DNA from 3 places in the Mycolicibacterium pulveris genome. Region 1 is predicted to be linked to each of the others. Evidence: predicted binding sites of a transcription regulator. Region 1 holds the regulator's gene; each other region holds the start of a gene.
What was found. The regulator LexA, encoded in region 1, represses DNA repair genes until DNA is damaged. The targets are predictions, from matches to a motif close to CGAACANNTGTTCG.
Positions count from the first base shown of each region.

Region 2: the regulator LexA is predicted to act here: its motif matches at 1,662-1,675, upstream of G6N28_RS09940 (HNH endonuclease signature motif containing protein).
Region 3: the regulator LexA is predicted to act here: its motif matches at 6,881-6,894, upstream of ruvC (crossover junction endodeoxyribonuclease RuvC).

Region 1 is NZ_AP022599.1:95,870-105,613, forward strand. It holds gene G6N28_RS00650 (alpha/beta fold hydrolase) at 1-673, shown strand, start outside; gene G6N28_RS00655 (PhzF family protein) at 720-1,406, shown strand; gene nrdR (transcriptional regulator NrdR) at 1,412-1,882, opposite strand; gene G6N28_RS00665 (LysM peptidoglycan-binding domain-containing protein) at 2,043-2,492, opposite strand; gene lexA (transcriptional repressor LexA) at 2,700-3,401, shown strand; gene G6N28_RS00675 (LGFP repeat-containing protein) at 3,422-5,449, opposite strand; gene G6N28_RS00680 (acyl-CoA dehydrogenase family protein) at 5,672-6,832, opposite strand; gene mbp1 (microaggregate-binding protein 1) at 7,088-7,330, shown strand; gene hflX (GTPase HflX) at 7,409-8,824, opposite strand; gene dapF (diaminopimelate epimerase) at 8,870-9,742, opposite strand.
Region 2 is NZ_AP022599.1:2,044,756-2,054,499, forward strand. It holds gene G6N28_RS09930 (CobW family GTP-binding protein) at 1-121, shown strand, start outside; gene G6N28_RS09935 (transposase) at 157-1,239, opposite strand; gene G6N28_RS27040 (hypothetical protein) at 1,206-1,382, opposite strand; gene G6N28_RS09940 (HNH endonuclease signature motif containing protein) at 1,694-3,055, shown strand; gene G6N28_RS09945 (dihydrofolate reductase family protein) at 3,077-3,718, opposite strand; gene lysE (L-lysine exporter) at 3,865-4,464, shown strand; gene G6N28_RS09955 (SDR family oxidoreductase) at 4,509-5,309, shown strand; gene G6N28_RS09960 (EF-Tu/IF-2/RF-3 family GTPase) at 5,318-5,602, shown strand; gene G6N28_RS09965 (YeiH family protein) at 5,750-6,874, shown strand; gene G6N28_RS09970 (cytochrome P450) at 6,878-8,335, opposite strand; gene G6N28_RS09975 (ABC transporter substrate-binding protein) at 8,416-9,324, shown strand; gene G6N28_RS09980 (queuosine precursor transporter) at 9,337-9,744, shown strand, end outside.
Region 3 is NZ_AP022599.1:5,422,211-5,431,954, forward strand. It holds gene G6N28_RS26280 (aminobutyraldehyde dehydrogenase) at 209-1,651, shown strand; gene G6N28_RS26285 (cytochrome P450 family protein) at 1,662-1,970, opposite strand; gene G6N28_RS26290 (hypothetical protein) at 2,201-2,890, opposite strand; gene G6N28_RS26295 (maleylpyruvate isomerase N-terminal domain-containing protein) at 2,963-3,589, shown strand; gene G6N28_RS26300 (DUF1304 domain-containing protein) at 3,601-3,987, opposite strand; gene G6N28_RS26305 (hypothetical protein) at 3,987-4,625, opposite strand; gene ruvB (Holliday junction branch migration DNA helicase RuvB) at 4,637-5,698, opposite strand; gene ruvA (Holliday junction branch migration protein RuvA) at 5,695-6,282, opposite strand; gene ruvC (crossover junction endodeoxyribonuclease RuvC) at 6,279-6,866, opposite strand; gene G6N28_RS26325 (YebC/PmpR family DNA-binding transcriptional regulator) at 7,034-7,792, opposite strand; gene G6N28_RS27245 (hypothetical protein) at 7,882-8,145, opposite strand; gene G6N28_RS26335 (acyl-CoA dehydrogenase family protein) at 8,393-9,604, shown strand; gene pdxT (pyridoxal 5'-phosphate synthase glutaminase subunit PdxT) at 9,661-9,744, opposite strand, start outside.

The DNA of each region.
Region 1 (9,744 bases):
GCAGTTCGCCTACCAGTACCCCCAGCTCGTCGAGAGGCTGATCCTCGTGGCCGCCGGCGGGGTCACCAAGGACGTCAACGTGGCGCTGCGGTTCGCCTCCCTGCCGATGGCGGGCGAAGCGCTGGGGTTGCTTCGCCTGCCCCTGGTGCTGCCCACGATCCAGGCGGTGGGCCGGGCGGCTGGAGCGCTGTTCGGCTCGACCGGCCTGGGCCGCGACATCCCCAACATGCTGCGCATCCTGGCGGATCTGCCCGAGCCGACGGCGTCGTCGGCGTTCACCCGCACGCTGCGCGCGGTGGTCGACTGGCGCGGTCAGGTCGTCACCATGCTCGATCGCTGCTATCTGACCCAATCGATGCCAGTGCAATTGATTTGGGGCACAGACGACTCGGTGATTCCGGTGAGCCACGCCCTGCTCGCCCACGCCGCGATGCCCGGTTCGGTGTTGGAGATCTTCGAAGGGTCCAGCCATTTCCCGTTCCACGATGACCCCGACAGGTTCGTCGAGGCCGTCGAGAAGTTCATCGATTCCACCGAACCGTCGGCCTACGACCCCGCGTTCCTGCGCGGTCTGTTGCGGGCCGGTACCAGCGAGGGCACCATCTCCGGCCCGGCCGACACCCGGGTCGCGGTGCTCGACGCGATGGGCACCGACGAGCGCAGCGCCACCTGAGTCGGCGCCGCGCCGGCCCCGGGCGCGCACAAAGTAGCATCGGCGCATGGCCATCGACGTGACAGTGTTGCGCGTTTTCACCGACCAGGACGGCAAGCACGGAAACCCGCTCGGTGTCGTCGACGCCAGCACTGTGGACCCGGGCGATCGGCAACGGATCGCGACCCAATTGGGTTACAGCGAAACGGTGTTCGTCGATCGCCCGCAGCCGGGAACCAACACCGCACACGCCCGGATCTACACCCCTGCCGTCGAGTTGTCCTTTGCGGGGCATCCGACCGTCGGCGCCGCGTGGTGGCTGCGGGAGCAGGGCACGCCGGTGCACACGCTGCAGGTGCCGGCCGGCATCGTCCAGGTGGCCGACGAGGACGGGCTGACCTGTGTCAGCGCACGGTCGGAGTGGGCTCCGGAGTTCGCCATTCACGACCTCACCTCCGCCGAGGAGGTGCTCGCCGCCGACCCCGCCGACTACCCCGACGACGTCAACCACTACCTGTGGGCATGGATCGACCGGGAGAAGGGGGTGGTGCGGTCGCGGATGTTCGCGACCGATCTAGGCGTGCCAGAGGACGAGGCCACCGGGTCCGCCGCGGTGCGCATGACCGACTACCTCAGCCGCGACCTGACCATCGTGCAGGGCAAGGGTTCGGAGATCTTCACCCGGTGGAGCGCTGAGGGCTGGGTGCGCATATCCGGGCGCGTCGTCGACGACGGCGTCCGCCAGATCGACTGAAACCGTCAGCCGGCGGAGGGCTGCGGAGCCTTGCGAAGCGCGCGCAGCGCCTCGATCTCCCGCTCGAAGTCCTCCGCTGAACTGAACCCCCGGTAGACGGAGGCGAACCGCAGATACGCCACCTCGTCGAGTTCTCGCAGCGGGCCCAGGATGGCCAACCCGACGTCGTGGCTGGGCACCTCCGGTGACCCGGCCGCCCGCACGGTGTCCTCGACCTGCTGCGCGAGCAGGTTCAGCGCGTCATCGTCGACCTGTCGGCCCTGGCAGGCGCGCCGGACCCCGCTGATGACCTTTTCGCGGCTGAACGGCTCGGTGACGCCGCTGCGCTTGACCACCGCGAGCACGGCGGTCTCCACCGTGGTGAAGCGCCTGCCGCACTCCGGGCACGATCGGCGGCGCCGAATGGCCTGGCCTTCGTCGGTCTCGCGGGAATCGACCACACGCGAATCGGGATGACGACAGAACGGACAGTGCATCACCGCTCCTTCGCCACGCCAATACACGACTACCTGGGACGACTTTGAGGGTACCTGCGTCGTGCCCCGACAGCCCAGCATCGGGGTGATCTGGGCGTACCGCGTCGCGATATCGATGAACATCGGTGTGCTGCACGGCTTTTCCCCGGCCACGATGCCGTCAGCCGACCGGGGCGATGAGCGTCTGCCCGGCGTGCAGCGCGGCGGAGTCCAATTCGTTGAGTTCGCGGATCCGCTCCGCCACCGCCCCGACGGGCGCGTCGGGGGCGACCCGCTGGGCCACCTGGGTCAGCGTCTCCCCCGTGTGCACCTGGACCACGGCGAGCCGTTCCGGCACCGCGGCGGTGTTTCCGACCACGCCGCCGAACTGGGCGACCAGGCCCAGCCATACCGTGATGGCCGCCGCCACCAGGGAAAGAAGGACCGTGGTGGCCGGGGTGATCGGACGCCGCCGGTGCGGTGCCCGCGACATCACGACACCGGTGCCGCGGTATCTGATCCGCGCGCCGCCCGGACGTCGGGTCGCCGGCCCGCGCCGCGCACCGGACGGCCGGATCCCCGGCCTGACCACGGGTGACGCCTGAATCTTCGGGGTCTCGATGATCGTCATCTTCCTGCCTTCCGGTCCGCTTTTTCGCTCCTGTGTTCGAAGATAGTCGATCACATGTTCGATGAATAGAACGTGTGATCGAACTGTTGCAAAACACTATCGGGGCCCACCGACATCTCCCGGCGCCGGAACCGCCGCCGAGCCGAGCCGCGACACGCGTCGAACACATGTTTGATTAATCCCTGTCAGCGCGTTACATTCGGCGCCATGGATTCCAGCAGCGATTCCCCGGGCGGGACGGCAAGTACCGGCGGGCGCCGACACCCTGATACGGGTTTGACCGAGCGTCAGCGCACCATCCTCGAGGTCATCCGCGCATCGGTCACCAGCCGCGGGTACCCCCCGAGCATCCGGGAGATCGGTGATGCGGTCGGCTTGACGTCGACGTCCTCGGTGGCCCACCAGCTGCGCACGCTGGAGCGCAAGGGCTACCTGCGCCGCGACCCCAACCGGCCCAGGGCGGTCGACGTACGCGGAGTCGACGACAACGTGACGTCCCCGGTCACCGATGTGGCAGGGTCCGACGCGCTACCGGAGCCGACGTTCGTTCCGGTGCTGGGCCGGATCGCGGCGGGCGGACCCATTTTGGCCGAGGAGGCCGTCGAGGATGTGTTCCCGCTGCCGCGCGAGCTCGTCGGCGAGGGATCGCTGTTCCTGCTCAAGGTCGTCGGTGAGTCGATGGTGGACGCGGCGATCTGCGACGGGGACTGGGTGGTGGTTCGTCAGCAGAACGTCGCCGAAAACGGGGATATCGTCGCGGCGATGATCGACGGCGAAGCGACGGTCAAGACGTTCAAGCGGACCGGCGGTCAGGTGTGGTTGATGCCGCACAATCCGGCGTTCGATCCGATTCCCGGCAACGAGGCGGCCGTGCTCGGCAAGGTCGTCACCGTGATTCGCAAGGTTTGACCGGAACGCTGCGCTCGACCCTAGTCGGCGCGCACGAATCCGTTCGCGCGGGCGAATTCCTCGGTGGTGAACCAGATTTCGGCCTGCGCCTCCTCGTAGTGTGTGCTGCCGGGCACCCAGTACCGGCCGGACTTGGTGTCTGCCTTGATCGGATAGCCCTCCGGGGCCTCACCGGAGCTGTCGAGCGATAGCCGAAACGCCGGCTGCGCAGGCTCGGGTTCGTCGGGCTCGATGCGCGCGTGCCTGCCGGTGTCGGTCAACGCGCTGCGTTCGACCTCGGTGGCGGTGGGCACCCGGGTCGGCGCGGTGTCAACATCGTCGGGGTCTTCCTCGTCCAGCTCTGCCACCGGCTGTTCGTCCTGTTCGATGTCGGCCTCGCCCTCGGCTGCGGCGTCGATGTCATCGGCCGGCGGCGCTTCCCACGGGCTCGATACCGGCTCGGGACTGGTCGCTTGCTCGGTTGTCGAGGACAGCGGGCCGATTCCCTCACGCGCGTAACGGTCCCCGAACAGGGCCGCGTCGTAGTCGTCGCCGAACACCCCGGGCTCCGGGGCGCCCGGGCCGGCGCCGAACGCGGGCGCCGCGTTCTCCTCGGCGCCGATCCGGTCCTCGTCGTCGTAGCGGCCGTCCTCGTAGCGGCCATCCTCGTACCGGCCGTCGTCGTGAACGCCGCCGTCCTCGAACCCGTCATGGCCCGGTGCGCGGCCGCGGCGAGTGCGCATCGCCGCGAAGGCCACCAAGCCGATCAGGATCAGTGCGGGCACGATGGCGAGCAGCCACCACCAGCTCCACTGAAGACCCTTGCCGTCGTCACCGTCGGCGCCCTGCGCTCCAGGCGAGGCGGGCGCGTCCTGACCCGGCACCTCCAGGCCGGCCAGCTCCGAGGCCAGGTTGGCCGGGTCGGTCTTGAAGGTGTTCGCCGACCGGTCCCAGGAGATGACGCCGCCGCTGAACCGCTGGGTGACGACGTCGCCCTTCTCGGTCTGATCGGTCATGGGCGCCCCGAGCGGTCCCTCCGCGGCGTCGAGTTTGTCCCACGCCGCGTTCATCGCGCCGCGCACGATCACCGCGCCGTAGTCCGGCGTCCAGAAGATGACCGGCTTGTCCTCGGCGGCGAACGTGCTCATCCGGCTGTTGGTGATGCCGCCGTCCACCTCACCGGTGACCGGGAAGCCGAGATCGCCCTCGGGTCCCCCGACGCTCTCGTATTTGTCGAGCACCTGACCGGTGAGCACGTTGGCGCCGGTGTCCGGGGAGTAGAAGATCTTTCCGCCGGCGAAGTTCTGGCCGAGCCCGTCGGCCCCGATCGAGTACGGAGGGCCTTCCGCGGCGCCGAGCGGTCCCATCGTTCCGCCCGCCGCGCGCCTCGCCGCGTTGATGGCCGCGACCGGGTCATCGGGGACCTCCAGGCCCTGCAATTGGCCGGCCAGTTCCGGAGGCACGGTGGTGAACGTCTTGGTCTTCGTGTCGTAGGACAGCTCTCCGCCGGTGAAGCGCTGGCTGACGACGCTGCCCTGATACCGCTCGTCCTCGGCAGGCACCCCGAGCGCCCCCGACGATCCACCGAGCTGGTCCCACGCCGCGTTGATCGGCCCACGGACGACTCGGGCGCCGGTGTCGGGGGTCCAGAAGATCACCGGGTTGTCGCTGGCGCTGAACGTGGAGTTGCGGCTGCCGGGTGCGCGCCCCGGACCTTCGTCGATGGTGGGGAACCCCAGGTCGCTGTCGGCCGGCCCGCCCAGCGACTCGTACTTCTCCAGAATCGCGCCCTGCATGAAATGCGCCCCGGTATCCGGGGTGAAGAACATCTTGCCGCCGGCGAAGTCCTGGGCGAAGCCGTCGCCGACGGCGTATACCTCACCTTGCCTCGGCCCGAGCGCACCGCCGTCGCCGCCGGTGGCCTCCCATGCCGCGGTGATCGCGTTGTTGGCTTCCACCTCTGGCTGGGCCACCGCGACCGGGGCCGTCAGCACCATCGCCGTCATCGACAACAGCCCGACGATCAAGGAGCCGATCCGTCTCTTACCCCGGGTCCCGTGCCCGCTCATCCGATCCTCCCGCGGTCGGCGCGTAATTCTTGATTCGGACCGCGCCGTCAATTGGCGTCAACAACCAAGAAACAAGCTGACCTTCGAGAGAAAATACCTGCCGACACGCGAAAGTTCCGAACACCCCGCCCGCCGTGTCCGATTGGAGATCATCGAAAAATCACCCGCACAGAGCGATAAGCACAGCTATCCACCGAGGCCACAGCCCCGATTCGGCGTCAATTACACGCCAAGGCTGCGACCGATGATTTCCTTCATGATCTCGGTCGTGCCGCCGTAAATGGTCTGCACCCGAGAGTCCAGATACGCGCGAGCAACCGGGTATTCCCGCATATAACCGTAACCGCCGTGCAATTGCAGACACCGGTCGACCAAATACACCTGCTTCTCAGTCGAATACCATTTCGCCATTGCGGCCTGCTCGGCAGTGAGCTTGCCGGACAAGTGAAGTCGGACGAACTCGTCGACCATGATCCGCACCGCCGTGGCTTCGGTCGCAAGCTCCGCGAGAAGGAACCTGCTGTTTTGGTGGCTGCCGATCGGGCGGCCGAATGCCTTGCGCTCCTTGGCATATTGCAGGGTGAGCTCCAGCGTCGACTCCATTGCCGTAGCGGCCATCACCGCGATGCCGATGCGCTCCTGCGGCAGGTTCTGCATCAGGTAGATGAAGCCTTGGCCCTCCTCACCGAGCAGGTTTTCCACCGGCACCCTGACGTCGGTGAACGACAATTCCGCGGTGTCCTGAGCGTCCAGCCCGATTTTGTCGAGTTTGCGGCCGCGCTCGAATCCCGCCATGCCGCGTTCAACGACCAGCAACGAGAATCCCTGGGCGCCCTTTTCCGGATCGGTGCACGCGGCCACGATCACCATGTCGGCGTTGATGCCGTTGGTGATGAACGTCTTGGCGCCGTTGAGGACGTAGTGGTCACCGTCTCTGACGGCGCGGGTCTTGATGCCCTGCAGGTCACTGCCGGTGCCCGGCTCGGTCATCGCGATCGCTGTGATGATCTCGCCGGTGCAGAACTGCGGTAGCCATCGCCGCTTCTGCTCCTCGTTGGCCAGGTTGATCAGGTACGGGGCCACCACGTCGTTGTGCAGGCCGAAACCCAGACCGCTGTAGCCGCCGGCGGTGGTCTCCTCGACGACCACCATGTTGTAGCGGTAGTCGGGGTTGCCGCCGCCCCCGTACTCCTCGGGCACCGCCATGCCGAGGAAGCCCTGTTTGCCGGCCTCCAACCAGACGTCGCGGTCGACGATCTTGTCCTTCTCCCACTGCTCGTGATGCGGTGCGACGTGGCGCTCCAGAAACGCTCGGTACGACTCGCGGAACAGTTCGTGTTCGGCATCGAAGAGGGTTCGTTCGTATTGGACGACGCCGGCCATGGGACACCTCCGAACGGCAATTTCTACGACGTCAATCTACCCCGCCCAACCGGATGGTTGGGCGTAAACGAGGCGGCCGCGCGTCTCCGAGCCGCCGAAATCTGCACCAGGGCTGTGCGTCGCGACGGTCCGCGACCCTGTCGCAGAAATCGGCGAGCGCACCCCGGGCGACGTGACCTCGCACACTCCGGGTTTAGCAAACCCCCCGAAACGGGAAACAAGGCGTCACACCGAAGCCCACCGGGAGGAAACAGAATGTCGGAGAAGAACAACAGCGGACCCGAGGAAGCCATCAAAGGCGTCGTGGAAGGCGTCAAGGGCAAGGCCAAAGAGGTCGCGGGGGCCGTCGCCGGCCGCGACGATCTGTACCGCGAAGGCCAGGCACAGCAGGACAAGGCCGACGCTCAGCGCAACGCCGCGCAGAAGGAAGCCGAAGCCGAAAGTGCGCGCGCCGCAGCCAAGACCGCTGAGAAGCGCCAAGAGGCCGAGCAGCGGTAGCGACCAAACCCGAAAACAAGAGAAGGGACGCGCGGGGCCGTCAGCCCCTCGCGTCCCTTTCTTGTGCGTATGCCGTCGTCAGACGGTGGCGTACTCGCGCAGGCTCGCCGCCAACGAGATCGGCACGCGTGCCTTGATTCTCGTGCCGACCGCGGTGTGCTCGGTGGTGTCGATCCGACCGTCGGCGTGCACCTTGTTCACGAGATCGCCTCGGTCATAAGGAATTGTCACGTCCACCGCGGTGTCGGTCGGAACGATGAGCTCGGCCATCCGCTGCTGCAGCCGGTCCAGCCCGTCACCGGTGTGCGCGGAGACGAACACCGCATCCGGAAGCGCGCGCCGCAGCTGGGCGAGCGCCAGATCGCTGGCGATGTCAATCTTGTTGACCACCAACAGCTCCGGTGCCGACTTTCCGTTGCGCTCGGCGATCACCTCGTTGACCACCTCGCGCACGGCGTTGATCTGGGCCAACGGGTTGACATCGGAGCCGTCGACGACGTGCACCAGCAGGTCGGCGTCCACCACCTCCTCGAGCGTGGAGCGGAAGGCCTCCACCAACTGGGTCGGCAGATGCCGCACGAACCCCACGGTGTCGGTCAGCACGAACGGGCGACCGTCGGCGAATTCGCCACGGCGCGTTGTCGGTTCGAGTGTGGCGAACAACGCGTCCTCGACCAGCACACCCGCGCCGGTCAGCGCGTTGAGCAGGCTGGACTTACCCGCGTTCGTGTAGCCGACGATCGCGATCGAGGGAACCTCGCTGCGTAGGCGACCGCTGCGCTGGGTGTCTCGGACCTTCTTCATGTCCTTGATGTCGCGTCGCAGCTTGGCCATCCGCTCCCGGATGCGGCGGCGGTCGGTTTCGATCTTCGTCTCACCGGGACCACGCAGACCCACGCCGCCACCGGCACCGCCCGCGCGACCGCCGGCCTGTCGTGACATCGACTCACCCCAGCCACGCAGCCGCGGCAGCATGTACTCCATCTGCGCGAGCGAGACCTGGGCCTTGCCCTCGCGGCTGGTGGCGTGCTGGGCGAAGATGTCCAAGATCAGCGCGGTGCGGTCGATCACCTTGACCTTGACCGCCTTCTCCAGCGCGGTGAGCTGCGCGGGACTGAGCTCACCGTCGCAGATGACGGTGTCGGCTCCGGTGGCCAGCACCACTTCGCGCAGCTCCTGCGCCTTGCCGGAGCCGATATAGGTCGCGGGGTCGGGCTTGTCGCGGCGCTGAATCAGCCCCTCGAGCACCTCGGAGCCGGCGGTCTCGGCGAGCGCCGCCAGTTCGGCGAGGCTGGCTTCGGCATCGGCCGCGCTGCCTTCGGTCCACACGCCGACCAGCACGACGCGTTCCAGCCGCAGCTGCCGGTACTCGACCTCGGAGACGTCGGCCAGTTCGGTCGACAGACCGGCCACGCGGCGCAACGCCGAGCGGTCTTCGAGCGCCAGCTCACCCGTGCTGGGGGTGTCGTTGGTGGGAAATTCGGGATACGTCATAGGCGAATCAAGGTTCGCACGGAGATCACTTTTCATGCACCTCAATTAACGTTGCGACGCGCGCCACCATTCCCCCGATATCTCGCCGTGGGCCACCAGAACCGACGGCCCGCGCAGGTAGCTGCTGGTGTCGGTGACGGTGACGGTCACCTCGCCGCCCGGAATGCGCACACGCAGCGTCCCGGTGGTGGCGCCGGCGGACGCCAGCGCGGCGACGGCCGCCGCGACGGTGCCGGTGCCGCAGGACCGGGTTTCGCCGACGCCGCGTTCATGCACGCGCATCGCGACCACCCCGTCGACCGGTGCGGTCAACACCTCGACGTTCACCCCTTCGGGAAACTGCGCGCGGTCGAAGGACACCGGCGCGGCGACGTCGAGCGCCTCCAACTCGTCGAGGGTCAGGTCGGGATCCACGCATGCCAGGTGGGGGTTGCCCACGTCGATCGCCAGGCCCGCGAAAGGACGGCCGCCGACGATCGCCTCCCCGGTGCCGAAGTGGTTGGCCTTGCCCATTTCCACGGTGACGTCCGCGGTGGTGCGGTTCCACTCGTGTAACACCACGGGACGGGGCCCGGCCAGCGAGCCGACGGTGAATTCGTCGTGGGTCTCCAGCCCGCTGGCGCGCAGGAAGTGGGCGAACACCCGTACCCCGTTGCCGCACATCTGCGCGATCGAGCCGTCGGCGTTGCGGTAGTCCATGTACCAGTCGCCGGCGTCGACGCCCTCGGGCAACCGGTCGAGCACGCCCGCGCGCTCGGCGGCGCCCGCCCTGGTGATTCGCAGCACGCCGTCGGCTCCGAGGCCTCGGCGGCGGTCGCACAGCGCCGTCACCCCAGCCGGTGTCAGCACCAGCTCGGCGTCGGGGTCTTCCAGCAGCACGAAGTCGTTTTGTGTGCCGTGCCCCTTGGCGAACCTCACCA
Region 2 (9,744 bases), 1.9 Mb from region 1:
AACCTCGATCGACGTCGACGACGTGCGCGCAGCCATCGACGCCGCGCTGCGCCGGCAGGACGGGCCGGTGCCCGCCGCGGGTATGCGTCAGCTGCAGCGCTACCGGCACCTGAGCATCTGACGAATCCCTCTTGATGCTCCTATCTCTGTTATGAGTCAAGCGGCGTCGATGTAGTGGGTGTTTAGCCAGGTGCGGTAGGCGGCTGCGAGGTTGTCGTCGCGTCTGAGACCGCGTTCGAGTCGGGAGATGTCGTTGGGCCAGACGCCGAAGTGTTCGGCGACAGTGGCGAGGGTGATGTTTCGGGCTTGGCGGGTGGGGCGCAGGTCGCTGTAGTCGTCGATGGGGCAGGGTGCGGTGAGGTGTTTGAACATTTCGCGGGCGATGGCGCGTTTGAGCAGGCGCAGGATGTCTTTTTTGGACCGGCCGGCAGTGAGTTGGCGGGCGACGTAGTCGCGGGTGCGGGGGTCGTGGGACCAACGGACCACGGCGATGCGGTGCAGAGCGTTGTTGGCGGCGCGGTCCCCGCCACGGGAGAGTCGGTGGCGGCTGGTCTTACCCGACGAGGCCGGGATTGGTGCGGCACCGGCGAGCATCGCAAACGCCGCCTCGGAACGGAGCCGGTGGGCGTTGGTGCCTGCGGTGATGAGCAGTTGGGCGGCGGTGTCGGGCCCGACCCCGTAAGCGGCGCGCAGCGCGGGGTTAAGGGTGGTGGTCAGGGTGTCGATCTCGGCGGTCAACTCGCGGTCCTGGCGTTCGAGGAACTCGATGCGCTGCGCCAACGCTTTGCAGGCGATCAACACCGACACCGCGGTGGGATCATCGTGCGCACTCGGGCGGCAGCGGCCCAGCGCCTCGACCAGCCGCAGGGTGGTGGGATAGCGGCGGTGGCGCTCGCGTAGCTCGGCCGGGGCGGTCACGAGCAGGTCTTTGATCTGGTTGATCGCTGCGGTGCGGGCCTTGATCGCTCCGCGGCGGGCGATCAGCAGGGCTTTGAGCGCACCGGTGTGAGCATCTTTGGGGACGGCCAGTCCGTGCCCAGCCAACACCGCGCGGGCGGCGCTGTAAGCATCGAGGGGGTCGGATTTACCTTGGCGGCGTCGGGCGGACCGATCAGGCCGGTTGACCTCAACCGCGTGGATGCCGTTGTCCTGCAACGCGTGTGTAATTCCCGCACCGTAAGAACTGGTGCCCTCCACCCCGACGCTCACCACGTCGCCGAAACTGCGGGCCCAACAGATCGCGGCCCAGTAGCCGGTCGGGGTGGTGGCGACTCGGCATCGCCGAGCAACTGGCCGGTGTCGGTAATCGCGCCGAGGTGGATGGTGTCGAGGTGGGTGTCGATGCCGATGACGACTCGACGGGGGGATGTCACGATGGTCATGTCCTCTCCGTGCAATCAACCGTGCGATGGGTGACAACCCGGTAGGGCGGGCAGACAAGACATTGATGAGGCAGCGGACAGGCTCCTGATTAAGTCATGTCCGCCCTACCAGGGCTGTCGGTAGTGCTTGCCTGCACGTCGCCGGTGAGACAGATCAATTGGAAGACAACCCAGCAGGGCGTCAGTCGGACGACGAGTCATCACCGGCGGCGAACGGGCAAGACCATCCTCACCCGAACCCGCTTATCGGAATCAATGTCGGACCCCTCGACTAATCTTCGAACATAGTTTCGATTCAGGAGGTGGTGGCGGTGGCGGCCGACGTCGACGGTGTGGCGGTTGTGCAGACCCGCCTGCACGCCGCGGTGGCCGAACTGTCCGAGCTGCCGCTCGCCGACCTGCCGCCCGAGGTGCTCGATTCGGTGCTGTGTGATCTGGAGTCCGCGCAGCGCCGGCTCACCGCCGTCGGCTACGACGCCATCAACGGGCTGCGCAAGCAGTGGCCTGTGCGGGTGGGTCGGCTGCGTGATCATCTCGCCAACCTGCTGCACATCTCCGCCAATGACGCCGGTGCGCGTGTCGCGGTGGCCGCCGATCTCCACGCCGCCGAGCCGGTGCTGGTCGAGACCGCCGCCGCGGCCCGTCACGGGCTGATCGGCGCCGAGCACGTGCGGATCACCCGCGAGACGATCGCCAAACTGCCGGACACCGCCACCGCCGACGATCGGGCGCGCTTAGACCTGGAGTTGACCGGGGTCGCGGTGACCGAGCGGCCCGAAGTGCTGCGCCGCGACGCCGCGCTGCTGCTGGCCGACTACGACGCCACGCACGACGATCCGGTCACCCGCGAACGCAGCCGAAAGGCGCGCAGCGAGTTCGTGCTGGGCCCGCAAGACGCCGACGGGATGAGCCGCGGCCGGTTCTGCGTGGATCCCGAAGCCCGCGCCTACCTGGAGATCCTGCTGGCCAAACTGGCCCGGCCCGGGATGTGTAACTCCGCCGATCCGGTCCCGATCGTCGACGGCGATCCGGACCCGATGGCCGCCGCCACCGACACCCGCACCACCGGCCAACGCAACCACGACGCGATCAAGGCGGCCCTGCGCGCGCTGCTTGCCAGCGGGCAGCTGGGTCAACATCGCGGGCTGCCGGTCACCGCGATCGTCACCATGACCTTGCAACAACTGGAAGCCGCCGCCGGAATCGCGATGACCGGCGGCGGATCGACGGTGCCGATGGAAACCGCGATCCGGATGGCCGCCCACGCCCACCACTACCTCTACATCTATGACGCCAGCTGTGGGCGACCACTGTTCTTGGGCCGCTCCAAACGCCTGGCGTCGGCCGATCAGCGCATCGTGCTACACGCCATCGACGGTGGCTGCACCATGCCCGGCTGCGATCAACCCGGTTACCACGCCGATGTGCATCACCTCATCGAATGGAACCAACAGGGCAGCACCGACATCGACCGCCTCACCCTCGCGTGCGGGGCCGACCACCAAAACAGCGGGCCATCCGACGAGGAGTGGCAGGCCAGACGTCGCTACGACGAAGAGACCCTAGGCCAAACCCTTTGGTATCCACCGAAAACCGTCGACCCCCGGCGTCAACCCCGCGCCAACCGACATCATCGACGGCCCATCCCACCGCCCGAACCCGACGCCGCATAGCCGGTCACACACGTGAGGCCGTCACCGCCAGAACAGGTGGTGCACGACGCCGCTCGCGCTGGGCACCACCTCGTGGTGGAACCGGTCGTCCAGCTCGTCGGGTGACTCCCAGAGGCGTGATCCGGCGCCGAGCTCAACCTGCGACACCGCCACGTGCAGGGTGTCGACCAGGTCTGCGGCGAGGAACTGACGGATGACATCCGCGCCACCACCGAGCCGAACGTCCTTGCCTTGCGCAGCCGCTCGCGCCCGCTTGAGGACGGTGGCCGGATCGGCGTTGACGAAATGAAAGGTGGTATCCGACAGGGTGAACGACGGACGCTCATGGTGGGTCATCACGAAGACCGGGGTGTGGAACGGCGGCTCATCACCCCACCAGCCCTGCCATTCATAGTCTTGCCACGGTCCGCGCTGCGGCCCGAACTTGTTGCGTCCCATGATCTCTGCACCGATGTCATGGGCGAAGTCGCGGGTGAAGTAGTCGTCGAGTCCGCGGCTGCCGCCCGGCTCGGTGCGGTTGGGCCAGCTCGCCGTCGCTCCGGCCCATGCGAACATTTCACCGGGGTCGGCGTGGCCGAACGGGCGCTCGAACGTCTGGTTGACACCGGCGCCAAAACCGTCCCGCGACACGTTGAAGTTCTGGACTCTGAGCAGCTGACCCACGCGTTACTCCTGTCTGGTTGCCGACTAGTGGTTGGACTCCCGCGGCCCACCCAACTCACCGCGCCAGCTGACTGCATCAGTTCTTCTAATGTTCCTACAGAATCATTAGCTGTACTCAGCCCCGCGCGATCCATAACGTCGACGCCATGGGTTCACCTCTGGTCGTCGGCTTCGTCGCCTGCTTCACGCTGATCGCCGCGATCGGCGCCCAGAACGCGTTCGTGCTGCGCCAGGGGATCCGCCGTGAGCACGTGCTGGCGGTGGTGGCGCTGTGCACCGCCTCCGACATCGTGCTGATCGCGGCGGGTATCGCCGGCTTCGGCATGCTGATCAGCGCCCACCCCGGCGTGCTGGACGTCGTCAAGTTCGGCGGCGCGGTGTTTCTGTTCGGATACGGGCTGCTCGCTGCGCGTCGGGCCGTGCGACCGTCGACGCTGACACCGTCGAAACAGGCCCCAGCCAGGCTGGCCGAGGTGCTGCTCACCTGCGCGGCACTGACCTGGCTCAACCCGCATGTCTACCTCGACACCGTCGTGCTGCTCGGCGTGCTGGCCAACGAGCACCGCGAGGGCCGCTGGCTGTTCGGAGTCGGCGCGGTCACCGCGAGCGCGGTCTGGTTCGCCGGCCTCGGGCTGGGCGCGCGGCGACTCGCCGGGCTGTTCGCGAACCCGTCGCTCTGGCGCGCACTTGACGGGCTGATCGCGGTGACGATGATCGGACTGGGTGTGGCGCTGGCGTTGAGCTGACACAATCACCCAGTCGACTTGCACGAAAAGGGTATCCCTCTGTCATGACCACATCAGGAAAGTCGGTGTTCATCACCGGCGCTGCTGCAGGAATCGGCCGGGCGACGGCGCTCACCTTCGCTCGGAAGGGCTTCACCGTCGGCGGCTACGACATCGACGAGGTCGGCCTCAAGACGCTGGCCGACGAGATCGAGCGGCTCGGCGCCGTCGCGCACACCGGCTACCTCGACGTCACCGACGCCGACGAAATGGCCCAGCGCGTCGGCGACTTCGCCAAGGCGGCGGGCGACCGGCTCGACGTGATGATCAACAACGCGGGCATCCTGCGCGCCGGACGGTTCGAGGAACTTGACATCGCCGGCCATCACCGGGAGATCGACATCAACGCCAAAGGGGTGGTCAACGGGCTGTACGCGGCGTTTCCCTATCTGCGCAAGACGCCGAACTCCATCGTCGTCAACCTATCCTCCGCGTCGGCGATCTACGGGCAGGCCGAGCTCGCCAACTACAGCGCGACCAAATTCTTCGTTCGCGGCATCACCGAGGCGCTGGACATCGAATGGAACCGCTACGGCATCCGGGTCATCGCGATGTGGCCGCTCTACGTGCAGACCGCGATGACCGACAGCATCAAGACCGGGACCACCGACTCGCTCGGCATCCGGCTCAGCGCGCAGGATGTCGCCGACGCCATCGCCGCGGCGGTGGAACCCTCCGTGCTGCGCCGCGCCCTCCATCAGGTGCACTTCCCCGTCGGTACCCAGACCAAGGTGCTTACGACGGGGTCCCGGTTCTCACCCGCCTGGCTGACGCGGTTGATCAACAAGCGGTTGGCCCACCAGTGACGTTCCGGATGACCGTCGAGGACGTGTTCCACATCCGCAACCGGGGAGTCGTCGCGACCGGCCGGGTGGAGAGCGGCACGCTTCGGATCGGCGACACCATCCACATCAACGGCGGGCCCGCCGTCACCGTGGACGCGATCGAGAAGTTCCGCAAACGGCTCGACGAGGCCACCGCCGGCGAGAACGTCGGCGTGCTGATGAAATCCATCGACAAGGACCAGATCAAGCGCGGCGATGTCATCACCTCCTCGGGCGAAGCCGCGCCGCTCGGCGGCACCAACGTGATCCTCTGAGTTTCGATTCGCGCTGATCGCAACCGTTGAGAGCGGCGACCGGCGGCAATATTGTCCGACCATGAATGAGGATTGGCTCGCCGTCATCGTCGGCCTCACGCTGCTGGCCCTCGTGCTCGTCGGCGCGATCCCGAGCGGCGTGATCCCGTGACGCAGCAGCAGCAACAGAACACCCAGACCGAGTCGGATACCCGCTCCACTGGTATCGGGTACGCGGTCGCCGGCGTGCTCGTGGTCGTCGTTCTCGGTGCCGCGACCAGATTTCTGGAGGCCGGTGTTCCACAGTGGGCCGATGGCACCGCGTTCGAACGAGTGGCGAAATCGATCGAGTTCCCGGTTTACGCAATCGCTTTGGGTCTGATCGGCAACTTCGTGCTCTCCAGGCTGGCGCTGCGCGACGTGCTTGCGCAAGGCTTTCGCACGGAGTTCTTCATCAAGACAGGGCTGGTGCTGCTCGGTGCGTCCATCAACTTGAAGGTGCTCCTGACCGCCGCCGGTCCGGCGATCGTGCAGGCGCTGCTGCTGATCTCGATCGTGTTCACCTTCACGTGGTGGCTGGGCGGCGTGCTCAAGCTCGAAGACAAGCTGCGGGCGCTGCTGGCGTCGGCGGTGTCGATCTGCGGGGTCAGCGCGGCGATCGCGGCCGCGGGCGCGGTGCAGGCCAAGCGTGAGCAGCTGGCCTATGCCGCGTCGCTGGTGATCGCGTTCGCGCTGCCGTCGATCTTCCTGCTGCCCTGGCTCGCCGACGTGTTGAACCTCTCGGACGCGGTCACCGGCGCCTGGGTCGGCGGCAACATCGACACCACCGCCGCCGTCGCCGCGGCCGGCGCGATCGCGGGCGAGGACGCGCTGCAGATCGCCACGATCGTGAAGACCACCCAGAACGCGTTGATCGGGGTGGTGGCGATCGCGTTGACGGCCTATTTCGCTTTGAAGGTCGAACGGAAAACCAGCGAACAGGCGCGTCCGACGCTCGGCCAGTTCTGGGCACGCTTCCCCAAGTTCGTGCTGGGCTTCATCGCCGCATCGATCATCGGAACGCTGTATCTGCAGTGGGTTTCGGACGGCAAGGCGGCCATCTCGACGGTCAACGACCTGCGCACCTGGTTCCTGATCTTCGCGTTCGTGGCGATCGGCCTGGAGTTCTCGCTGAAGGGACTGAAGGAGGCGGGCTGGCGCCCGATCGCGCTGTTCGCCTCGGCGACCGTCGTCAACATCGTCGTCGCACTCGGCCTGGCCGCTGTGTTGTTCGGCGGCTTCGAAATGAGTTGATGCTCAGATGGTTTCGAGATCGATCGGCAGCTCGTCGGCGGGGGTGGGGCCGGTGCCCCACGTCAGCGGGACGCGGTAGTTCCCGGGCACGGTCCATCGAAACCGGCGCAACAGCTTGTGCATGACGGTCTTGACCGTCATGTCGGCGAAATGCTGGCCGATGCACTTATGGGCACCGCCGCCGAAGGGCGCGAAGGCGTAGCGGTTGACCGCTGTCCGGTTGCTCGCGTCGGTGAACCGGGACGGGTCGAACGTGTCGGGATCGGGCCACCAGTCCGGCAGCCGCATCGAGGCGTGGACGCTGATCGCGATCTGGCTGTTGCGCGGAATGTAATGGCCGCATATCTCGGTGTCGCGGATCGCCTGGCGGAAAAGGGTTCCCGCGGGGGCATACATGCGCAGCGCTTCCTTGAACGCCGCATCCAGCAGCGGATAGGCCTCGAGGTCCTCGAGAGTAGGCGTGTCGACCGGCTGATCGACCGCCTCCTCGCGAAGTAGGTCCTGCCAGTGCTGGTTTCGGCCCAGCTCGTAGACCAGCATCGACAAGGCGATGGCCGTGGTGTCGTGAGCGGCCATCAGCAGAAAGATCATGTGGTTGACGATGTCGGCATCGGTGAAGCGCCGGCCGTCGTCGGAGGCACTGCGGCACAACATGGAGAACAGATCGGTGCCGTCGCCTCGGCGGCGGTCCTCGATCTGCCGACCGAAGTAGTGCTCCAACCGCTTTCGTGCGCGCAGACCCCGCGCCCACGTCCCACCGGGCACGTTCGCGCGGATGATGGCCTGACCGCCATGCACGGTGTGGTGGAAGTCCTCGATGAGTTGGTCTGACTCCACGCCCAGCGTTGTTCCGACGAACACCTCGGCGGCCTGCTGCAGCAGCAGGTACTTGATCGACGGATACATCGGGAACCGTCGCGCCGCTCGCCACGTCGTGAGCGCACGGTCGATACCGTCGGCGGTGCTCGCGAGGTAGGTGTTGAGCGCGGTGCGGGTAAAGGCCTGCTGCATGATGCGCCGGTGGTCGCGATGCTCCTCGAAGTCCAGCAGCATGATGCCGCGGTAGAAGAAGGGCCCGATCACCGGCAGCCATCCTTTGGTGCTCGACAGCGCCTTGTCCCGGTTGACCCAGGCCGCCTCCAGCGCCTCGGGGCCCATCAGCGCGACGACGCGAAACCCCACGCCGCCGGCCCACGACACGGGGCCGTACTTCTCATATCTGCGCCGGGCGAACTCCAGCGGGTCGACGAGGGCGGAAAGGACGTGGCCGAGGTAGGGCACACCGTAGTCACCCATCACCGGCGCGAGCTCCGAACCGGGCGGCGGTTCGGCCAACGGGCGGTCCCGACTGGGCCACTGCTCAGCCACCGTCGCGCCGAAGCCCTGAACCCATCCCTGGAGCTGCTGCCGCACCTCGGTCAGCGATGCCGGCGGCGCGACGGCGTCCAGGAGGTTGATCATCGGCCGAACCCCTTCGTCGATCTCGTACGTAACCGTGCCAGCTTCCCGGAAGTGCAGCAAGCATCCGCTACTCTCGCCGAGTGCCTGCTGCGTTGTCCCGGCGGAGTTTCCTGGCGCTGACGGCCGGGGCGGCCGCACTGGTCGCCGCATGCGGCGCGGAGGAGCCGGGCGCCGTCGCCAAGGACGGTTCGGTGACCGTCAAGCACGCATTCGGTGAGACCAGAATCCCCGCGCCACCCACCCGGGTCGTCAGCGCCGGCCTCACCGGACAGGACGACCTGTTGGCGCTCGGCGTCGTGCCGATCGCCGTCACCGACTGGTTCGGCGGCGAACCGTTTGCGTTATGGCCTTGGGCGCAGCCGAAACTCGGCGGCGCGCACCCGGTGGTGCTCAGCCTCGCCGAGGGCATCCAGATCGACCAGATCGCGTCGCTGAACCCCGATCTGATCATCGCGACCAACGCCGGCCTGGACTCCGACACCTACACGAAACTGTCCGAGATCGCGCCGACCGTCGCCCAGAACGGCCAGGACGCGTTCTTCGAGCCGTGGAAGGACCAGGCCACCACCATCGGGCAGGCGGTGTTCAAGTACGACGAGATGCAGACGCTGATCGCCGGCGTCGACGAGAAGTTCATCACCGCGGGCACCGACAACCCACAGTTCGCGGGCAAGAAGGTGGTGCTGCTGCAGGGGCGTCTCGACCGCGGTGAACCACAGGCTCTGACGCCGGGGTGGCGCACCGAGTTCCTCACCCAGATGGGGTTCGTGATCGCCGAGGACCCGGGTTCGGCCGATCTGCTGATCTGGTGCACCGAGAGCGACGAAGAGCAGGCGACGCTGTTGGCCGACCCCGAGATCGCCGGACTCGGCAGGCGCAATCTGTTCACCGGCAAGGAGCTGGCGGGGGCGATCGCGTTCGCCTCGCCGCTGTCCTATCCCGTGGTGGCCGAGCAGCTGCCGCCGCGGCTGGCCCAGGCGCTGGCCTGACAAGATGACCGGGTGAGGACCGGCACCGGGAAGAGCGAACACCGCGGTTTCGCGACGACGGGCTCTGCCTACTATCCGACCCTCGTTGCCGTCTTCACCGGGCTGGTGCTGATCTCCAACGTCGCGGCCACCAAGGGGATCGCGTTCGGCCCGATCATCGGCGACTGGTCGCTGATCACCGACGGCGGCTTCGTGGTGTTTCCGCTGACCTACGTGATCGGCGACGTGCTGTCGGAGGTCTACGGGTTCGCGGCCACCCGCCGGGCGATCTACATCGCGTTCGTGATGGAAGCGCTCGCGGCGTTCACGTTCTGGGTCACCGCCTACCTGCCCGCCGCGGACTTCTACCCCAACCAGGCCGCGTTCGAGGCGGTCGTCAAACCGTTCACCCAACTGGTCATCGCGGGTCTGGCCGGGTTC
Region 3 (9,744 bases), 5.3 Mb from region 1:
AGCGCCTCGTAAGTGACCAGTGTGCCATTGTGCCCGCGCCGATGAATGCACGCACCCGGCGTCCCGGTCCGCACGACGAAATCCGTTGCCATCTGCCCCTATGGCCGGCGAAGCCGTCGCCAGCGCGCGGAAATTGTGATCGAATCGGTGCAATTCGCGGTGTGGCGTGTGCTGATCCTTACCGACCTACGACGACGGGAGCGCCCCGATGGCCGACACGTTGCGCGTTGAAAACTTCATCGGCGGCGAGCGTGTCGACTCGTCGAGCGGGGCCACGATGGCGTTGGTCGACCCCAGCACCGGCGAGAGGTACGGCAGCGCCCCGATCTCCACCGAGGCCGACATCGACAGCGCCTACGCCGCGGCGGCCACGGCGTTCATCGACTGGAAGCGCACCACCCCGGCGGCGCGGCAGAAGGCGCTGCTCGACTTCGCCGACGACGTGGAGAAACACGCCACCGAACTGGTCGAGGCCGAGGGCCGCAACACCGGCAAACCCAACCACGTCACCATGGCCGAGGAGATCCCGCCGATGGTCGACCAGATCAGGTTCTTCGCCGGTGCGGCACGGGTGCTGGAGGGCAAGTCCGCCGGCGAGTACATGGCCGACCACACCTCGTGGATCCGCCGCGAGCCGGTCGGGGTGGTCGGCCAGGTAGCGCCGTGGAATTACCCGATGATGATGGCGATCTGGAAGTTCGTGCCCGCGATCGCCGCCGGCAACACCGTCGTGCTCAAGCCCAGCGACACCACCCCGGTGACAACGGTGATGCTCGCCGAAATCGCGGCGCGACATGTGCCGCCCGGCGTGCTCAACGTGATCTGCGGTGACCGGGACACGGGTGCCGCGGTGATCGCGCACCCGATGCCGCAGATGGTGTCGATCACCGGTTCGGTGGCCGCGGGCCGAGCGGTGGCCGTCAGCGCAGGCGGGCATTTGAAGCGCACGCATCTGGAGTTGGGCGGCAAGGCACCGGTGCTGGTGTTCGACGACTGCGACATCGCGGCGGCCGCAGCGGGTATCGCCACGGCGGGCTACTTCAACGCCGGGCAGGACTGCACCGCGGCCACCCGGGTGCTGGTCGACGCCAAGGTGGCCGCCGACCTGACCGATGCGCTGGCCGAGCAGGCGCGGGGCGCGACGACGACGTTCGGCAGGCCGGCTGACGACGAGGACGCCTGGGTGCCGCCGGTCAACAACGCCAACCAGCTCGAGCGGGTGCTGGGACTTCTCGGCGAGGTGCCGTCGCACGCCAGCGTGGCCGTCGGCGGAGCACGGCAGGGTGACCGGGGCTTCTACGTCGAGCCGACGGTGATCGGCGGGCTGCGCCACGACGACCGGTTGAGCCGGCAGGAGATCTTCGGCCCGGTCATCACCGTGCAGACCTTCTCCGCCGAGGAGGAGGCGCTGGCCTGGGCCAACGGGGTGGAGTACGGGTTGGCGTCGTCGGTGTGGACCCGCGACGTGTCACGGGCGTTGCGGGTCCCGGCCGCGCTGGACTTCGGCTGCGTGTGGATCAACACCCATATTCCGCTGGTGGCCGAGATGCCCCACGGCGGCTTCAAGTCCTCCGGCCACGGCAAGGACCTGTCGATGTACGGCTTGGAGGACTACACCCGCATCAAGCATGTGATGGCCTACACGGGTTAGCCGCCCCGGCTCAGAAGACGCCGTCGGTCAACAGCGTCGCCACGAAGCGATAGATCTCATCGACGGTGAGTTCGACCCCGTCGACCTCGAGGTCGATCAGGTTCGACAACAGGTCATCGGTGGGCTTCCAGCACCGCTCGGCGATCTTGAGATCGACGTACTGATACAGCGCCTCTTCGTCTCGCGGCGACAACGGTGCGGCGGCCCACCGGGCGAACAACGGCCAGTCCTCTTCGGGGAACCCGAATGCCTCGCAGAGCGCGGTGGCTGAATTTTGGCGTGCAACAATGGAATCGGTGATGCCAGGCCGTTCAGGCATGCCGGCCTCCTCAGAAGAATCGGGATTAGCGTACGTACGGTAAACGTTTAGATAGCCAGGCTATCTTCCCGAATCGAGGGCTGCCGTCACGCAGATCACATGTCGTGGGTGAACCTCGTCCCATCCAGGTGGCGTTGGGATCCACGTCACCGAGTGCTGGCACGCAAAGTGCCCCGATGCCGTTGGGGCACGGGACACTTTGCGGTTGCCCGGGTCACCGGGCGCGAGTATCAACGGTGCGCGAGCCGCTGTCCGCGGTGGCCGCCGTTGCTGCGAAACATGTTGCGCCAGCTGCGACGGCGCGGTTGCGCGGAATCCGCGGTCGGCCCGATGACCTCGGTGTGCTGATCGGCCATCGCGGGCTCAGACCGGTCGGCAGATACCGCTGCTGCGGGCGCGGGCTCGGCCACGGTGGTCGTCGTACGGTCCGCCCACTCGACGTCACGCACGCTGCGCACCGAGATGCGGCCGAGCGCGGCGCCGCCCAGGAGCACGATCAGCGCGCCAAGGCCGTAGAAGTACGTCAGCTCCAGCGCCACGCGCTTGGCCTCGGTGGCCGCGACCGGCGCGCCGGCGTCGCCGATTCCGAGCGGGCCCGCCAGGGCACGGCCGATGACGAACCAGGCACCGCCGGCAACGGCGAGCCAGCCGCCGAACATGGCCGTCGCCCGGTTACGTGACACCAGCAGCATCAGACCACCCAACGCGGTCACCGCCCCGGGTAGCACCTCCAGCCAGCCCCGTCCGGTGGTCCACGTCCACGCCCGGTCCGGGCTGAACGCGAAGTTGAACAGCGGACCGATGAACGGAATGAGCGCACCCCACGCACCCAAAAGAATCAACAGCAAGCCGCTTGCGGCGCCCCGACTGCGCCGCATGTGCAGTCGGCCGCCCCTGGTGGGTACACGCGTGTTGGTCATGATGCCTCCTTGATCCCCGGCTGATTACCCACCTCGACGCCCGCGTAATCCGGCGTCGCTAGGTTGGGCGGTATGCGACTTGACGGTGGGGCAGCCCGGGCGGTGTTGGCCGACGCGTGGGAGCGGTGGTCTGGGCGCTGCAGCCAACTCAGCGCCGAGGAATGGTCCACGCCCACGCGCTGCGCGGGCTGGAATGTCGCGGCGCTGGTCGCGCACGTGTGCCCGGATTCCGCGATGTTCACCCGGCTCGCCGAGGCGGTGGTGGATCCACCGGCGGCGGTCACCGACGCCGCAATTCTGTTGCGGCGTTTCAACGAACCCGGCGGTGCCGCCCACACGCACGCCGGCAGCCTCGCCGAGCAGGCGGTGTCCGACGCCGCGGAGCTGACTCCGGAGGCGGCGGCCCGTCGATTCGCCGAATCCGCCGAAACACTGCGCGAGACAACGGCACCGGCAGACACCGTGATTGCCTATCCGTTCGTGGGCAGCACAACGCTCGCGGTGATCGCCGAGACCGCGCTGACGGAGGCCACCGTGCATCTGCTCGACCTCGCCGCCGCGGTCGGTGGCGTCGAACCGTCACCGCAGGCGCTGGCGGCGACCCGTGACCTGTTGATCGCCGTTCCGGACCCGACGGCCGCGGTCGAGGTGCTGGCCGGTCGGGCCGCCCCCGATGCCGCGGTGCCTGCGATCCGCTGACTTCGGCGCCGCTACAGCGTCACAGCGAACGCCAGCAACACGACGGCGAGCAGCGGGAAGAGGCCTTGGGTGACCGCGGCGCGCGCCTTGTCCGGCGACGACAGCAACAGCACCAGCGCGGCGGCCAGCATCGACCCGGTGCCTGCGAAGATCAGCGCGATGCCCACCCAGTTGTATCCGATGCCACCGACGACGATTCCGGTCAGCGTGATGACCGCCAGGAACAGGTTGTAGAAGCCCTGGTTGAACGCCAATTCCTGGGTGGCGAGCGCTTGTTCTTCGGACAAACCGAATGTCGCCCTGGTGCGGGCCGACGTCCAGGTGAACGACTCCATCACCCAGATGTAGACGTGCAGCAGCGCCGCGAGACCGGCGAAGAACAGCGCGACGAAACCCATCACACCCCGACGCTTTCCACGCGCACGACCGGCGGCAGCGCCAGCATGAGCACACCGGTCAACGCCAGCCACACCACGGTGCTGTAGGCGCCGGGCAGCCCGATCCAGGTGTGCAGCAGCGCGGGCACGCCGAGCACACCGAGCGCCGCCGACCACTTCGGCAGCACCGCGGTGCGCCAGACGACGTAAGCCGTCGCGAAAATCGCTGCCGCAGCGCCGAGTTGGCTGTAGTGGTAGAGCCACACCGCCAGCCCGAGGAACGGCTGCGCGTACTCGACGACGGTCAGGTCGTCGAACTGCACGACGGCCGCGGGCACCGCCACTTCGGCGGCCAGGCCCGCGGCCGTCAACGCGATGAACACCGAGGCGCCGATGACCGCGGTGTAGACCGCGCCCGTGGCCCCGGCGGCTGACCGAAGCGTCGCCGAGAGGACCCCGAAGAACAGCATGCCGAAGACGATGTGCACCACCGGCAAGGTGCCGTTGGCGGTGAGAAACGATGCGGCGCTGTCGAAATAGGATCGCACACCGCCGGTGTCGCCGGGCGCCTCGGGGGATCCGACGAGGTAGGCGGGCACGATCGCGGCCGCCGAGGCAAGTCCGCACAGCCCGCCGACCCGTATTGTTCCGCTGCCCATCGGAATTCTCCTTATTCGAACAGGCCCGGCTGACCCAATCCGCTGACCCTGGTGGGCGGGGTCATCCCCAGGTGCGTCCACGCCTGCGGGGTGGCCACCCGCCCGCGCGGGGTGCGCGCGATCATGCCCGCCCGCACCAGGAACGGTTCACACACCTCCTCGACGGTGGTGGCCTCCTCCCCCACCGCGACGGCCAGCGTCGACACCCCGACCGGGCCGCCGCCGAAACTTCTTGTGAGCGCGGACAACACCGCCCGGTCGAGCCGATCGAGACCGAGCTCGTCGACGTCGTACACCTCCAACGCCGCCTTGGCGATATCTCGGGTGATGACCCCGTCGGCCCGTACCTCGGCGTAGTCACGAACCCGGCGCAGCAACCGGTTGGCGATGCGTGGTGTCCCGCGGGAACGCCGGGCGATCTCGGCGCCGGCGTCGGCGCCCAGCTCGATGCCCAGGATGCCGGCCGAGCGCATCAGCACCTGTTCCAGTTCGGCCGGCTCGTAGAAGTCCATGTGGGCGGTGAAACCGAACCGGTCGCGCAGCGGGCCGGTCAGCGCCCCGGAGCGGGTGGTCGCCCCGACCAGCGTGAACGGCGCGACCTCCAGCGGAATCGACGTCGCCCCAGGGCCTTTGCCGACCACGACGTCGACGCGGAAGTCCTCCATCGCCAGATACAGCATCTCCTCGGCGGGCCGGGCGATGCGGTGGATCTCGTCGATGAACAGCACGTCGTGCTCGACGAGGTTGGACAGCATCGCCGCCAGGTCGCCGGCCCGCTCGAGCGCGGGGCCGGAGGTGACCCGCAGCGACGAACCGAGTTCGGCGGCGATGATCATCGCCAGCGACGTCTTGCCCAGCCCGGGAGGCCCGGACAGCAGGATGTGATCGGGTGTGCCGCCGCGGTTCTTGGCGCCTTCGATGACCAACTGCAGCTGTTCGCGCACCCGCGGTTGACCGATGAACTCGCCGAGCGAGCGCGGCCGCAGGCTGGCGTCGATGTCGCCCTCCCCGACGGTCAGCGCCGGCGACACCTCCCGCTCGTCGGGGTCCTCGGGTTCGTCGAACCGGCTCACTTCTTACCTAGCATCGACAGCGCCGCGCGCAGCGCGCTCGCCTGGGTGGCTTCGGGGTCGTTGGCCAGCACCTTGTCGGTGGCCTCCTCGGCATGCTTGGCGGCAAAACCAAGGCCCACAAGGGCTTCCACCACCGGGCCGCGCACCGAGTGGCCGTTCACCGCGGCAGCGCCCGTCGGGGTGATCGCACCCATCTTGTCGCGCAGGCTGAGCACCATCAGCTCCGCGGTCTTCTTGCCCACCTTGGGAATTCGTGTCAGCGCGGTGATGTCGCTCTCGGCGATGGCCTGGCGCAGGGTGGGGCCGTCGTACATGGCCAGCGCACCCAGCGCGATGCTGGGTCCGATCCCGGACACGCCGAGCAGCGTCAGGAACAGGTCGCGGGCGTCGCCGTCGGGGAAGCCGTACAGCGTCATCGAGTCCTCGCGCACGATCATCGCCGTGATCAGCCGTGCTTCGCTGCCGCGGCGCAGCGTGGCCAGCGCGGACGGGGTCGCCATCACCTTGTAGCCCACCCCGGCCGCCTCGATGACGACGTGGTCGAGGGCGATGTGGAGGACCTCGCCGCGAATGGATGCGATCATCGTGCTGCCTTCACCTTGGCCCGCTGGGCGGCCTGCTGGGCCTTTAACCTCGCGGTGTACTTGCGTTTCTGCTCGGCGGCCAGCGCTTCGGCGGCGGCCATCCGGGCGATCATCGGGGCGCGCCAGCAGTGGCAGATGGCCAGGGCCAACGCGTCGGCGGCGTCCGCGGGCGTCGGCTTGGTCTGCAGCGCGAGGATTCGGGTGACCATCGCGGTGACCTGAGCTTTGTCGGCATTGCCGTTGCCGGTGACGGCGGCCTTGACCTCGCTGGGCGTGTGGAAGTGCACGTCGATGTCGCGTTTGGCCGCCGCCAGCGCGATGACCCCGCCGGCCTGCGCGGTGCCCATCACGGTCGACACGTTCTGCTGGGAGAACACCCGCTCGATGGCGATGACGTCGGGTTTGTGGGTGTCCATCCAGTGCTCGACGGCGTCGCTGATGGTGAGCAGCCGGTGGTGCAGCGCCTGGTCCGAGGGGGTGCGCACGACGTCCACGTCCAGCGCGATGACTTGCCTGCCCTTGCCGCTCTCGATGACCGAAAGGCCGCAACGCGTCAACCCGGGATCGACGCCCATCACCCGCACGGCCGCTCCTTCTGTGAACACTTGTTCGAGAGCTTAGCGGGAGAAGTCGACACCGCCGGGCAGGACACGCTCGGGGCCTCCGCCCCTCTCGCCCAAACGGACATACGGGCGGAAAAGTGCGAGCAAATCCCGCCAAAACGTCGGTCTCGGCGCGGGAACGCTAGGAGTCAGTCCTCGCTGTCGAGCTGGGCCGCGACGTCGTCGGGGATGTCCATGTTGGTGTAGACCTCCTGCACGTCGTCGAGCTCTTCGAGCGCGTCGACCAGCTTGATGATCTTGCGCGCACCTTCGAGGTCGACGGGCACGCTCACCGAGGGTTCAAAGCCGGCCTCCGCCGACTCGTAGTCGATCCCGGCCTCCTGCAGCGCGGTGCGCACCGCGACCAGATCGCCGGGCTCAGAGATCACCTGGAAGCTGTCGCCGAGGTCGTTGACCTCCTCCGCGCCGGCCTCGAGCACCGCGGTCAGCACGTCGTCCTCGCTCAGGCCGTCCTTGTCGAGGGTGACCACGCCCTTGCGGGAGAACAGATAGGCCACCGACCCGGGGTCGGCCATGTTGCCGCCGTTGCGGGTCATCGCGACCCGGACCTCGCTGGCCGCGCGGTTGCGGTTGTCGGTGAGGCACTCGATCAGCACCGCGACGCCGTTGGGGCCGTAGCCCTCGTAGGTGATGTTCTGGTATTCGGCGCCGCCGGCTTCCTCCCCCGCGCCGCGGCGACGGGCCCGCTCAATGTTGTCGTTGGGGACCGAGTTTTTCTTCGCCTTCTGGATCGCGTCGTACAGCGTCGGGTTGCCGGCCGGGTCACCGCCGCCGACCCGCGCCGCCACCTCGACGTTCTTGATCAGTTTGGCGAACATCTTGCCGCGGCGGGCGTCGATGACGGCTTTCTTGTGCTTGGTGGTGGCCCACTTGGAATGGCCGCTCATTCAGGTCGTACCTCTTTCGTGCGCGCTTTTCTGCGCCAAGTTTTCATGCGTTGAGTCCGCCCGACGAGTCTACGTGGGACTTTGATGCGTCACCGCACAGCGTCGGGCGGCGTCATCGCGACGATTCGGTAGTAGACGGCGGCGGGCCAGCCGATGTGGCCGGAGATGTGCACCTGGATCCACGTCGGCGCACCCGACGGATCGTCGGTGAATGCGGCAACGGCGTCGACGATCGCCGCCGTCTCGCCGCCGGCGCGAAGCGCCACCGACGTGGTCAGCGTCGCGTTCCCGAGCGCGCCTCGGGCATACGGCAGACGGTCGGGGACGAAGAATGACGCCTGAAAGCTGGGCACCCGGACGCCCTTGGGCGCGTTCGGCGCTCTGCGCAACGTCAGCCCGCTGACCTAGGGCTTGCCGTGGAACCAGACTGTGCCGGTGTAGTCGGTGCGGCGGGCCTCGCCGCCGCCGGGCAACCGCACCAGCGTGTCGACGCGCGGTTGCGGTTCCACCTCGATGAGGGTCACCAACGCATCCGATCACACCTGTGGGCGTTTGCCCATCCGGTTTCACATCGATCTTACTCAGCAGTAAGATAACCGCATGTCGTTCTCATTGGAGCTCTCCCCCGACCTCATCCACGTCCGGGACTGGGTGCATGACTTCGCCGCCGACGTGATCCGACCGGCCGCTGCCGAGTGGGACGAACGCGAAGAGACACCGTGGCCGATCATTCAGGAAGCCGCCAAGGTGGGCATCTACTCCATGGAGTTCTTCGCCGAGCAGTCCGCGGAGCCGTCCGGCCTGGGCATGTTGACCGCGTTCGAGGAGATGTTCTGGGGCGACGCCGGTATCGCGCTGTCGATCATGGGTACCGGGCTGGCCGCGGCCTCCCTAGCCGCCAACGGCACCCCGGAGCAGATCGGCGAATGGGTGCCGCAGATGTTCGGCACGGTCAACGACCCCAAGGTCGCCGCGTTCTGTTCGTCGGAACCGGGCGCCGGGTCCGACGTCGGCGCCATTCTCACCCGTGCCCGCTACGACGAGGCCACCGACGAATGGGTGCTCAACGGCACCAAGACCTGGGCCACCAACGGGGGTATCGCCGAGGTGCACGTCGTCGTGGCCTCGGTGTATCCCGAGCTCGGCACCCGTGGGCAGGCCACCTTCATCATTCCGCCCGACACCCCCGGCTTCCGGCAGGGCCAGAAGTTCCGCAAGCACGGCATCCGGGCGTCGCACACCGCCGAGGTGGTGCTCGACGACGTGCGCATCCCGGGCAGGCTCATCGTCGGCGGCCGCGAGAAGTTCGAGGAACGCATCGCACGCGTCCGCGAGGGCAAGAGCGCGAAGAGCCAGGCCGCGCTGGCCACCTTCGAGCGCACCCGCCCGACCGTCGGCGCGATGGCCGTCGGCGTCGCCCGCGCGGCCTACGAGTATGCGCTGGAGTACGCGTTGCAGCGCGAGCAGTTCGGCCGCAAGATCGCCGAATTCCAAGCCATCGCTTTCAAATTGGCCGACATGAAGGCGCGCATCGACGCGTCGCGGCTGCTGGTGTGGCGGGCGGGCTGGATGGCCCGCAACGGCAAGGCGTTCGACAACGCCGAGGGCTCGATGGCCAAGCTGGTGGCCAGTGAGACCGCGGTGTATGTCACCGATGAGGCGATCCAGATTCTCGGCGGCAACGGCTACACCCGCGATTACCCGGTCGAGCGGATGCACCGCGACGCGAAGATCTTCACGATCTTCGAGGGCACCAGCGAGATCCAGCGCCTGGTGATCGGCCGCGCGGTCACCGGGTTGCCGCTGCGCTGACCGGCGATTTCGGCGCGCTGACAGCCCGTCACGGGGCATAAGCGCGCCGAAATCACTCAGGAGAGCAGGTCGACGAACAGTTTGTGGATGCGGCGGTCGCCGGTCATCTCCGGATGAAACGCCGTCGCGAGGCTACGGTC